Regions from separate parts of the Halioglobus japonicus genome, predicted to be linked through region 1. Evidence: predicted binding sites of a transcription regulator. Region 1 holds the regulator's gene; the other holds the start of a gene.
The links. The regulator LexA, encoded in region 1, represses DNA repair genes until DNA is damaged. The targets are predictions, from matches to a motif close to ACTGTNTNTANANACAGT.

Region 1 (6,287 bases):
GTTAAGCCGCCCGACGATTCCTTCAGTCCGCCCAGCGAGAGCTGCGGCACAGACCTTCAACCAACGACGCAACTACGTCTGCTTCGCGCTCCAGCGTTGCTCGCATCATGTCCAGGGTGAGGGGTTTGTCATCGAGCCCGGCTGCGGCATTCACCACCATACAAATGCTCGCATAGGCCACACCCAGCTCCCGCGCCAGCGACGCCTCCGGCATACCCGTCATACCCACGACATCACAGCCGTCGCTGGCCATGCGCCGAATCTCCGCGGCGGTCTCCAGGCGCGGGCCCTGCGTTACGCCATGCACGCCTGCGCGGGCACAGGCAATGTCGCCACGGTCCGCTGCCTCGAGCACCGCATTGCGCAGCGCCGCATCATAGGGCTCGGTAAAGTCGATATGCATGAGCTCACCGCTCTCACCGGTGTCATAGGTGTGCTCACGCCCCCAGGTGTAATCGATAACCTGATCGGGAATAACCAGCCTGCCTGGCGGCATACTCGGGGCAATGCCACCGACGGCGTTAATGCCGATGATATGGGTGGCGCCCAACTGTTGCAGCGCCCAGAGATTGGCCCGATAGTTCACCCGGTGCGGGGGAATGGCCCGGGGGCTACCGTGCCGGTGTAGAAAGAATATCGTCGTGTCGCCAAGGCGCCCTTCCTGCACCACCTGTGACGGCTCGCCAAAGGGTGTGTCGACCGCGTGACGAGTGACAATGTCCAGCCCGCCGAGACGATCCACCCCGGTACCGCCGATCACCGCCAGTGCGCTCACGCTTCGCCCTCGGGGGCAATGTGCTCCAACTGCAATGTCTGGGTGGGAAACGCCACATCGCCGCCGTTGGCGTGGATAATGTCGAGAATCTTCAGCATGACGTCCTGTTTGATCTCGTGATACGTCACCCAGTCGGTGGTCTTGGTAAAGGTGTAGACAAAGAAATCCAGCGACGATGGCCCGAAGGACACAAAGTTAACTATCAGGGTGCGCGACTGGTCAATCTCAGGATGGTTGCGCAGCATCTCCTTGACCTGGGTAACCACCGGCGCCATGAGCGCGGCGTCCTGGTAACGCAGGCCGATGGTCTCGTAGATGCGCCGGTTAAGCATGCGCGAGGGGTTTTCCACGGAGATCTGCAAGAACGTCGAGTTGGGCACATACAGCGGCCGCTGATCAAAAGTGCGAATACGGGTCAGGCGCCAGCCTATGTCCTCTACCGTGCCTTCAATACTTTTATCGGGTGAGCGAATCCAATCCCCCGCCGTAAAGGGCCGGTCCAGGTACACACTCAGGCCGCCGAAGAAGTTGGCGAGCAAATCTTTCGCCGCGAAACCCACCGCAATACCACCAATGCCCCCAAAGGCAAGCAGCCCGGAGATCGATACGCCCAGGCTCTGCAGAATCATGAGCCCGGCAGTAATCCAGAGCACAAAGCGCACCAGCTTGGCCGCCGCGCGCACGGTGGCCTTGTCCGCCGACTGGCGGGTGCCGCGGGTCTCACACAGCAGCTCTTCCTCTACCCCGTGAATAAGTCGTTGCAGGAACCAGGCCAGCAATACCACCAGCGCAGTGTCGTAAGCCTGGGCGAGAAAGGCCTGCAGGGTTTCCGCCACCGGGTAAATTTCCAGGGCCAGATACAGCACCAGCACCCACAGCAGCACCCGCACCGGCACCGCCATCGCCGTGACGGCCACATCGTCCCAGTTGTAGTCTGTGGCGCTCGCGGCGCGGTGCAATTGTCGCACCAGCATTCCGAGGGCCAGGTGAGCCACCGCGCCCAGGGTCACCAGTAGGATCAGGGCCAAAAGCTGCCCCTCCAATCCCAGGCTGAGCGCGAGGCTGTCGAAAAGCGATCCAAGGCTCGTCACTGGCCACCTCTTCTAGCGCAAAAAGCACGATTTTTAGACAATTTTTTCATGTGGGAACCGCGTGTTTAGTCTCGAAAGATTATATAAATCAGCGGCACAGATTAAGTCATCTCTTGAAGTCCAGCGCAACTGCTTGATCTCTTTTGAAAAGAATTTCCGTCGCCGTAAAAGCTATTTCCATCCCTGTTTTTATAGCGTTATCACATAATGGACAGCCCACGCCAGCGTGATATGTTGGTCTGCCGCACACGAAAAAAGGGGAGGAAAATCTCCATGAAAATGCTAAGCCCCGTTGTCGGTGGCTGGTACAAGGATCTGCAAACCAATGCCTTATTCGAGGTGGTGGACTGGGATCCCAGTAACCTCACCATCGAAACCCAATACCTGGATGGCGAAGTGTCTGAATACGACCTCGATGCCTGGCGCGAAATGCTGCTGGAACGCGCGGAAGCCCCGGAAGACTGGCGCTCTGCCTTTGAGCTGGATGACGAAGACCTGCTGGACCCCGACCTGCCCATGCAACCGGAAGACTGGAATAGTCCACTGAACTCCATCGAGCCCGAAGCCATGTATGGCGTGGAGGATTTTTAGGCGTTGTTATCCGCTGCCCATGCTGTATATAATCACAGCACCTGTATAAATACACAGATGGGGCACACATGGACAAGCTTACCAAGCGGCAGCAACAGGTGCTGGATATTATCCGTGCACATATCGATGACACGGGCTTCCCGCCCACCCGGGCCGACATAGCCCGCGAACTGGGATTCAAATCAGCCAATGCCGCAGAGGAGCACCTCAAGGCACTGGCCCGCAAAGGCGCGATTGAAATTATCCCCGGCGCCTCACGGGGCATTAAATTGCCCGATACCCAAGGTATTCCCATCGTCGGTCGGGTGGCCGCCGGTAACCCGGTGCTCGCCGAGGAGAATATCGAGGAATACTGCGACCTCCCGCCCCAATTTTTCAAACCCGCAGCTGACTATTTCCTGCGCGTCACTGGCGACTCGATGATCGATATCGGTATCTTCGACGGCGACCTGCTGGCCGTTCACAGCACGCCCGTGGCCAATAATGGCGACATTATTGTGGCCCGCATCGAAGACGAGGTCACCGTTAAGCGACTGCAACAGGGGCGCGATAAGAACCTGCTGGAACTCCTGCCGGAGAACCCTGATTTCGAGCCCATCAAGGTCGATTTGCGCGAGCAATCGTTTGCGATTGAAGGCCTGAGTGTAGGTGTGCTGCGCCGCGGCAATTAGGCAGCGGACGTTTTTAAAAGCGGTAGGGGCTTTGACAGGCCCCTCAGGGGGCTGCAGATAGCCGGTGGCGCAACGCCCCGGCGGGATGTCGAATAACGCCTGTCAGTGCAGGACGCGCGGTGCCTCTGGCTCAGCGTAAGCTTCGGCATCCGCCTCAGCTTCATTCTGTTCCATGATATTGGCCGCGGCCTGAATTCCGGCCTGAATCATGGCCTTGGCCACTTCCAGTCCGTTTTCCATCAGGTACATGCGCGATTCGTCGGAGAACTGTATGGTCACCAGCGGCGCGGAATCATCGTCAGCACGTTGCAGAACGATTTCACCGTCGCCCAGGTCGACAATCTCCAGTAAGGATGCAGACACTCAATAAACCTCTGTTGTTGCGAACACTGCCACTTCATCATAACAGCAGCCATGGGTGCCCGATAGGGCTTATTCGGGAATAGTTGTGAACGGGTGCGCAGTTGCGGGCAGTGTGCGGCGACAGCAGCAAGAGCCGCAATAGACGCCTGAGCGCCCTGCTCCTGCCCCGGAACTAGTACTCGTCGAGGGAGTCGCCCATGCGGTCGAACAGCTGCTGTAGCAGGTTTGCCCAGGTCTCGGCCTGCTCCGGATCGGCACCGGCGGCTGCCACCGCCAGGTTCTGCATCGACGATGACTGCGGTGCATCACTCTCTGCCGATAACATGGCGCCAATCCAGCCCTCCCGCTCCAGGCGCTGGAACTCGCGAATCTCACCGGGCATGGCCTTGCCTGCGACAATCTCCGGTAATTCGGCAAGACATTGTGGCGGCGTCTCCGGCAATCCACCGGGCCGGGTGATTTCCAGAAGAAACCAGCCGTAGGCATTTGTCAGGTGATTGCGCACCCCGGGCCAATAGGCACTGGCCAGGATCTTGGCCGCCACGCTCTGGGTGTCGAGGTCACGGCGCCAGGCGCCAATCAGGATGCGGGCCAGGTACAACGCATGGTTGGCCTGGCCGCGAGCGGAACTCACTTTTTCTTCGCCCGACTCTTGCTCTGCTCAACGTCCCACTTACCGCCGCGGTAGTAGGCCTTCCAGCCGGTAGCCTTGCCGTCCTTCTCGGTCATGACATACTGCTCCTTGGTCTTACGGCTGTAACGCACCTGGGCACGGTTGCCGTCGTCATCCTCAGTCGGCGCAGAGAATATGAACGTGTACTTTGGATCGATGGCTTCCTTGTGCGGCAGCAGCTCATCCACAAACGGCGCACGGGTTTCCCGGTTGCGCGGGAACCCGCTGGCGGCGAGGAACATACCAGCGGCGCCATCGCGCAGCACGTAGTGATCGTCGACCTTCTCGCATGCCAGCTCCGGCATCGGCACCGGATCCATTTTGGGCGGTGCCGGCTCGCCGTTGCGGAGCAGCTTGCGGGTATTCTTGCACTCCTCATTGGTACAGCCGAAGTACTTGCCGAAACGGCCGTTCTTGAGCTGCATTTCACTACCGCACTTATCGCACTCGAGGGTCGGCCCCTCGTACCCCTTGATCTTGAACTTGCCGTGCTCGACCTCGAAGCCGTCGCAATCGGGGTTGTTGCCACAGACATGCAGCTTGCGATCTTCGTCGATCAGGTAGCTGTCCATGGCCGAGTTGCATTTGGTACAGCGATGGCGTTCCAACAGCTGGCGAGATTCGGCCTCGTCATCTGCATCCTCGCGGATGGCCTCATCCCCCGAGGTCAGATTTATGGTGTTCTTGCAGCGCTCTTTCGGCGGCAGCGCGTATCCGGAGCACCCCAGGAACACCCCCGTACTGGCAGTGCGAATTTGCATCGGACGCCCGCATTTATCGCAGGCGATATCGGTCATGGTGGGCTCATTGGGCTGCATGCCCACGGGCTCCGGTTCATTGGCCGTTTCGAGCAGGTCGCTGAACTCGGCATAGAAGGCGTCCAGCAGATCTCGCCAGTCGCGCTTGCCATCAGCCACGTCATCCAACCGCTCTTCCATATTGGCGGTAAAGCCGTAGTCGAGCAGGTCAGTAAAACTGCGCTGTAGTCGCTGGGTGACGATATCGCCCATCTTCTCAGCATAAAAGCGTTTGTTTTCCAGGCGCACATAGCCGCGATCCTGGATGGTGGAGATAATCGACGCGTAGGTTGATGGCCGGCCGATGCCGCGCTTTTCAAGCTCGCGCACCAGGCTGGCCTCACCATAGCGCGGGGTGGGCTTGGTAAAGTGCTGGGCAGGATCGAGTTTCTTGAGTGACAGCGCGTCACCCTCTTTCAGATCGGGCAGTACCGTATCGTCGCCTTTGCGCGCAGCAGGCGCCTGCACTCGGGTGTAGCCATCAAACCGGATTATGCGTCCCTTGGCGGTGAGCTCGTACTCGCCTGCAGCCGCGGTCACGGTGGTTGACGTGTATTCCGCTGCCGGCATCTGACAGGCCACAAACTGACGCCAGATCAGTTCATAGAGGCGCTCTGCGTCGCGCTCCATGCCCTTCAGCGAGGTTTGCGACACATTGACATCTGACGGACGAATGGCCTCGTGCGCTTCCTGTGCACCCTCTTTGGATGAGTACAGATTGGCGCTCTCCGGCAGGTAACGCGGCGGGAAGTTGTTGCCGATGTAATCGCGACAGGCGGCCACCGCCTCGGCACTCAGATTCGTGGAGTCGGTTCGCATATAGGTGATGTAACCGGCCTCGTAGAGGCGCTGAGCCATCATCATGGTCTTCTTCACGCTAAAGCCCAGCCGGGTGGAAGCGGCTTGCTGCAGCGTCGAGGTGATATAGGGCGCAGGCGGTTTGGAGCGCGTGGGTTTGTCCTCGCGCTTACTGACGGCGTAAGGCAGGGTTTCCAGCTCTGCGGTGGCTGTCAGTGTGGTCGCCTCATCGCCAGGGCGGAAATTCTCTCCCTTGTGACGCTTAACCTGAAAACGCACTTCCGAGGCATCCTTGGAGGCCAGGTCGGCGTGCACTTCCCAGTATTCCTCGGGAATAAAGGCGTGGATTTCGCGCTCGCGCTCGACGATCAGACGGACCGCGACCGATTGCACCCGACCGGCAGACAGGCCCCGCGCAACCTTCGCCCACAGCAATGGCGAGACCATGTAGCCCACCACGCGATCAAGGAAACGACGCGCCTGCTGGGCGTTCACCCGGTTCTGGTCGAGTACCGCCGGCTCTTCAAA
Region 2 (6,287 bases), 1.1 Mb from region 1:
TGGCGACCAGACGGAGGCTCAGGTCGAGAATGTGCTCATTCAGTTTTTCGTAGCTCTCGGTGCGCACATTGATATCGATACCGGCGAGGATGCGGGGCACCGGTGGCGGCGTGGCTTTCTTCACCAGCAATACCGGGCTCATGCACTCCCGGATCAGCGTCCAGTCTGAGGTTGATGTCAGCAGTCTGTGGCTGGTCGAGTGCTTGAAGGATGATTTGAACACCATGTCAGCATTGATGCGTGCGGCTGCGTTAACCACGGCGTGGTACCAGTCTTTGCCCCATTCCACTTCGCTGCTGGTGGCGGTGCCGGCAGCGGCAATGGGAGCCAGGTGTGTGTCGAGCGTGGCCTGCAGGGCAGCCATTTGTTGCTGTGCTTCCTCCGTGTCGCGCTCAATGCCTGCCTTGTCGCCGTGGATGCAGGCGAACAGGTGCAGGCTGGCGTCGATTTCAGCGGCGATGGCCGCTGCACGCTCCAGCGCGGGTTGCTCTTCCCCGGTGGGGTCGTAGACGACCAGAAACCGGTTTAAGTCCATCGTGTAATTGCCTCTGTGCACGGTGTTGGCGCCATTTTGGCGCAATCGACGTGAATTGGCACCCTCTAATTGCCGCGGCCGGACACGTTCAGGCGAAGATACCGTGCATAAACCAGGCCCGCGCCAGGCGATCGCGAAACACCCAGTAGTGTTCGCCGTGATGCCCGCGGGCAATGTAGTAGTCGCGACTTACAGGCTGCTGCCACCAGTTATCCTCGATACGTTCCGGGCCGTAAATCAGTTCCAGTCTGCCCTGCCAGTGCAGGGCGTTCTGGCGGCGCTCGAGCTCTTGTGGCTGGGGCATTAGCCAGAACGGTCGCTGCAGGCTGGTGGCACCGGCGTTGCCGCCAGCAGGGCGTTCACTGCAGGTGTGCAGGGCGTGTTCAGGCAGGTGTTCATCGCGGCAGCCGACCTGTTCCACGGCCTGTAGCCCGAGGCGGCTGCGCAAGCGGTCAAGCAGGCTGGCCAGGGGTTCTTTCTGTTTGCGCGGGTTAAACAAATCGAGGTTGTCCAGGTCGCCGGTGCGTAATTCGCTGCACTCCAGGGCAATGCCCTCCACGCCGGTTTGCAGTTCCAGTCGGTCCAAGTGAATCAGGGTCAGGCTGAACCAGCTTTTCCAGTCGCTGTGACTGCTGGTGCTGCGCACCTGAAGCTTGCGCAGGGAGTGATCAATGCCGATCAGCTGCCAGCAGATTTCTGCGGTTTGCAGCTGGGTATTGCGCAGGAACTTGCACAGCGATTGCAGCAGTAACTGCATGGCCGGCTGCAGTTCGTCATTGGCTTTTACCTCGTAACCAAACCAGTACTCGTCGTCGAAGCGCGAGGGAGGCTGGTAATCCGGGTGCAGTTCTTCCTGTTTGCCCAGTACCTGTTGCAGGAATGTTATGAAGGCTTTACCGCAGCGTCTGCCGAGGGCTGCCTGAGGGAGGGCGAGTATGTCGCCCAGAGTGTGCAGGCCGGCCCGTCGCAGGGAATCCACCGGGCCGGTGTGCTCCTGCAACAGGGTCAGGGGCAGGCTGGCCAGGCGTTGCTCCAGGGGTGTCTCTGCCGCCAGAGCGTCGGCTTCATCGGCAAAGGAGAGCAACCAGGCTGCCTTGGGAGTGGGTGCGAGAGCGAAGCAGGCGCTGAATCCCCGGCTGGCCAAACCGCGTCGCACCTCTTCCAGCAGGGGTGGCAGGCCGCGGTACAGCGCCAGGCAGCTGCCGATTTCAAGTTGCAGGCAGTCGCCGTGCCAGCTGTGCAGGCTGGGGGTGATGCTATAGGCCCAGCAACACAGTTGCTGCAGGCAGCGGGCCTCAGCGGCTGTATCGCGCTCCAGTAGCTGGAGTGGGTCATCACCGACCAGGGCTCGCACGGTGGCCGGTTTCATGCCTTCGCGCACCCCCGCGGCTGCGGCACAATCATTGGCCCGGAGCACGCGTTGTTTCTCCAGTACCACCACGGCGCGCTCCTCTGTGCGCTCAAGGCATTTCAGGGGCAGCAGGTGAAAGCGCAGGCACAACCACAGGCTCATAACTGGCGTTGCCAAACGATGGGGGATAGCTCGGCCATGTTAATTTGATTAATACTGTACATATATACAGTATTAATCAAGAGGGCATTGTTGTCCACGGACAGGTCTGCGACCTGTCGCTCGGGCAGGCAGGTCAGCTAGCCCTGATGGTGGGCCAGGGCTGAGCGCCAGGCGTCGTATACCGGCTGGCTGAAGAGGTAGAAATGAATGTCCAGGTCAGCAAAGGCGGCATCGGTGCTTACCGCCACGGCGATGGCTGCCGCTTCTTCCAGCGGGTAGCCGTACACCCCACAGGAGATCGCCGGTACGGCCAGGGAGTGGCAATCGTGTTGCAGGGCGAGCTGGTAGCTGTTGCGATACGCTGCGCTCAGCAGGGCTGGTGGGTTGGTGGCGCTGGCGTAAACCGGCCCCACCGTGTGGATGACATAGCGTGCGGTGAGTGCCCCGGCATCGGTAATGCGGGCTTCACCGGTGGGGCAGCGGACGCCATTGGTGGCGGGGACATCGCGACAGGCCTGGAGCAGGGCAGGGCCTGCGGCCCTGTGGATGGCGCCGTCGACACCCCCGCCACCGAGCATGCCCTCATTGGCCGCATTCACCACAGCATCCACTTCGGCCCGGGTAATATCACCCAAAGCCAGGTGCACAGTCACCCAACGCCTCCGGCATTTTCCAGCAGGTAGGAAATCACAAACTTGATGGCAAAGCCGAACATACCCATGGCCAGGCCAATATACAGAATGATGGTGCCGAACCTGCCCGCGTTACTGCGCTTGGCCAGGTCCCACACAATGAACATCATAAAGAGAATAAGGGCGGACACCCCGATGGTGACGCCGTACTCTGTCAGCCACTCATCCACATGCTACTCCCGGGCCGGTGCGGCCCTGTTCAGGAGGCGGCGATTATAGCAGTTTCCAGATGGGTGTCGGCACTGAGTGAGTTGGTGATCAGGCAGGCATCTTCGGCCTTGTGCAGTATGCGCTGGGCCTTGGCCTCGTCGACACCGGCGGGCACGGTCAGCGTGGCCTTGACGGCAATTGCGGTAAATTGGGTGACCCGCTCTACCCGGTCAAGCACGCCCTCGGCGTCGGCGGCCAGGTCGCTCCATTCCAGCTTGGAGGCGGCGGCAATGGCTCGGAAGGTGAGTGCAAAGCAGTCCGCCACCGAGGCCATGAGTAAATGTTCTGGCGACCACTGGTCGCCAGGGCCGCCGAATTCCGCCGGTGGTGCGGAGGCCAGCGGTGGCATAGCGCCGCTATTGATAGCGACATTACCAGTCACCTGGGCGGTGGCGTTGACGTGATAGTGGTGGGGGAAATCTTGCATGCTGCCTGCTCCTTATTATGTATGGCGGCAGGCAGTGTAGCACTCTTGGTGCCACGGCTGATGGTGATGACGCAACCATTGTGAACTTACCCGCCCGGCCGGGCCTGGCCAGGCCGGGTCTGTCCAGGCCGGCAGGTGGCACTATGCGAAGGAGAACGCCGGCTGCTGCTGGGGGCTGTCCTGCCAGGTGGGTACTTCCCACAGCTGGGGTTGTTCCGGGATATCCTCGGCCGGTGGCAGGGCTACATCGAGATACTGGTTGCCGCCGCGCTGCTTGAGAATATGTACCTTACGGTATTCACGTATTTGCAGACGCAGGCCTGCCGGCGCATGGTTACGGGCGGCACTGTGGGGGCGGAATAACACGGCCAGGCTGTCGCTGTCGGCGGCGGCCAGCTGTAATTTACGCAGTTCACCGTAGCTGTATTCGTGGGCACCCAACCAGCTGAACACGGCGCTGCTGGTGCTGCTGCGCAGGGCCTGTTCGGTGGCCCACAGCAAATCTTCGCGGCTTTTCGGGTGCACCAGCAGGATTTGCTCGGTGTTAATACCGCGGGCCTTGAGCAGCGGCGCGTAGGGCGTAAAAGGTGGGGCGATGAAGACCTGCCAGCGGCCCTCGGCGCTCAGGGTTTCCATGGCAGGCAGAAACAGGCCCATGGCGCCCATGCCACAGCCATCACTGAGCACTTCCACAGTGTTTCCCAGCGACCAGCCGCCATCGCGCAACTCTTTGTCGAGGGTGCTGTAACCGGTGCCCAGGGTGTTGTCGTTCCGGTTGTTACCGGCATGCCAGTGGCGATCGCCATCGGCGGACAGGGCGGTGAAGTTGCCGCGCCAGGTGTCGTTGCGATTGATGACTTGCTGCAGAGCCTGGTTCATGTCGGGCCTCTCTTGTTGTTCTGCTTTGTGTTTACTGTATGTTTGTACACTGTATGTATAAACAGTAGTTGAGTGGCAGGCAGAGTGCAAGGCCCTGGGCAGGGGTATTAGTTGGCAAAAATGAGACGTGCCCTGAAAGGCGACAGGTGGGGGTTAGCGGCTCGCGGCGAGCTGCAGAACGAGGTTTTCCAGTTGGTCCCAGGGTTTGCCGGCGGCAAAGCCCTTGATGGTGCCATCGACGGCCGATGCCTGTTCAAGCAATGCGGTAAGTGTCACGCTGTTGTGCCGTGACAGTGCACCCTGCATGAGGGGCATGCGGTTTTTCCACACCCGCAAACCGCCCAGTACCTGCTGGGGTGACTGCCCCGCATCGACCTGCTGGCGGGCCTGGTGCAGGGTGCGTACTTCCCGGAGCAGAGCCCACAGGGCTACGGCCGGCTCGGTGCCTTCGCCGCGCAGGCCGTGGAGCATTTTCAGGCTGGTGCCGGCATTGCCCTTGAGGGCATGGTCGGTCATATCAAACAGGTTGTAGCGGGCGTTATTGGACACCGAGGCGGTAATGGTCTCGGCGTTGATCTGGCCATCGCTGGCCAGCAACTTGAGTTTCTCCACTTCTTGTACCGCTGCCAGCAGATTGCCCTCCACCTGCTCACACAGCAACTGCAGAGCGTCGTTATCGATGCTGAGGCCGGCGGCGCTGCAGCGTTGCTGCAACCAGCGCGGCAGGTCACGGGCTTCAATGGGCCAGATCTGCACCGTGGCGGCGGCCTTGTCCAGGGCCTTGTACCATTTGCTATTGGTGGACTGCTTATCGATCTTGCCGGACACAATCAGCAGGATGTCGTCGCTGCCGGCAGCCATATCGAGATACTCGCACAGGGCCTTGCTGCCATCGGCGCCGGGCTTGCCCGAGGGCATGCGTATTTCCACCAGTTTGCGCTCGGCGAACAGTGACATGCTGGACGCACTGTGCAGAATTTCATCCCACTTGAAGCGCGGCACCACATCGATAATTTCGCGGTCGGTGCAGCCGGCGTCGCGTGCGGCCTTGCGCACCAAATCACAGCACTCCTGTACCAGCAGAGGCTCGTCGCCACTAATCAGGTAAACGGGGAGAAGTTGCTGCTTGAGATGGCCGGCGAGTTTCTCGGGGTACAGGCGCATCGCGAGGTGTCAGGCCTCGGGCGTCTGGCTGGCGGCGAAGAAGGCGATGCGGCGCAGAATCTGCTGCGACAGTTCACTGCGCATCTCCGCCTTGAGGATGCGGATCTCCTCGGCCTTGCCCACGACGTTCTGGGGGTCGTTTTCCATCTGCTTGATCACCGTGCCGGTGGTGTCGGGCATGACGCCCTTGCCTCTGGCGTTGTTGATCGAGAATGTCGAACGCATGGTCAGTTCGAATTCCGCCGCTCGGGTGTCGGCATCCAGTGACAGGTTTCGCTGGCTGAAACGCTCCGGTCCGAGTACCAGCAGATAGTTGGCGTCGGCGCGGTCGTCGGCCCATTCAATGCCGGCATTGGCGAAGCGCAGCTTCACCTCGCGACTGAATTCGCTGTTGGGATTACTGGTGACCAGAAACAGCGAGCGCCATTCCTCTGGAACACTGGCGCCGCCGCTGCCGCGCAGGTGGAAGCCACAGCCGGATACCATGGCTGTGGCGCAAAGAGCGATAACAAGGGTGGCGAGGCGCCGCTGCATAATGGGTTCCGGCCTTAATCAGTTGGCAACAATATTAACCAATTTGCCCGGTACTACAATCACCTTGCGCACGGTCACGCCTTCCAGGAAACGCTGCACATTGTCCTGAGCCAGGGCCGCCGCTTCGGCAGCATCCTTGTCGGCATTGGCGGCAATGTTCATCTTGGCGCGGACCTTGCCGTTCACCTGAACCACCATTTCAATGCTGTCGCGGGTGAGTGCGTCTTCGTCGACACTGGGCCAGGGCGCATTGAGCACGTCGCCTGTGCCGCCGAGCGCCGGCCATAACTCGTGGCAGATGTGCGGCGTGATGGGGTTGAGCATTAGCACGAT

Region 2: a site for LexA is predicted at 4,305-4,322, ahead of imuA (translesion DNA synthesis-associated protein ImuA). Genes of this name have one in related genera too.

The regions. Positions count from the first base shown of each region.
Region 1 is NZ_CP019450.1:2,398,243-2,404,529, reverse strand. Features, by position in the region: gene BST95_RS11365 (S-methyl-5'-thioinosine phosphorylase) at 23-775, opposite strand; gene BST95_RS11360 (mechanosensitive ion channel family protein) at 772-1,866, opposite strand; gene BST95_RS11355 (DUF6763 family protein) at 2,140-2,457, shown strand; gene lexA (transcriptional repressor LexA) at 2,526-3,128, shown strand; gene BST95_RS11345 (hypothetical protein) at 3,231-3,491, opposite strand; gene BST95_RS11340 (DUF6586 family protein) at 3,664-4,125, opposite strand; gene topA (type I DNA topoisomerase) at 4,122-6,287, opposite strand, start outside.
Region 2 is NZ_CP019450.1:1,285,084-1,291,370, forward strand. Features, by position in the region: gene BST95_RS06075 (universal stress protein) at 1-535, opposite strand, end outside; gene BST95_RS06080 (Y-family DNA polymerase) at 624-2,048, opposite strand; gene BST95_RS06085 (O-acetyl-ADP-ribose deacetylase) at 2,186-2,701, opposite strand; gene BST95_RS06090 (DUF2788 domain-containing protein) at 2,698-2,910, opposite strand; gene BST95_RS06095 (OsmC family protein) at 2,940-3,377, opposite strand; gene imuA (translesion DNA synthesis-associated protein ImuA) at 3,519-4,256, opposite strand; gene holA (DNA polymerase III subunit delta) at 4,410-5,420, opposite strand; gene BST95_RS06110 (LPS-assembly lipoprotein LptE) at 5,430-5,954, opposite strand; gene leuS (leucine--tRNA ligase) at 5,973-6,287, opposite strand, start outside.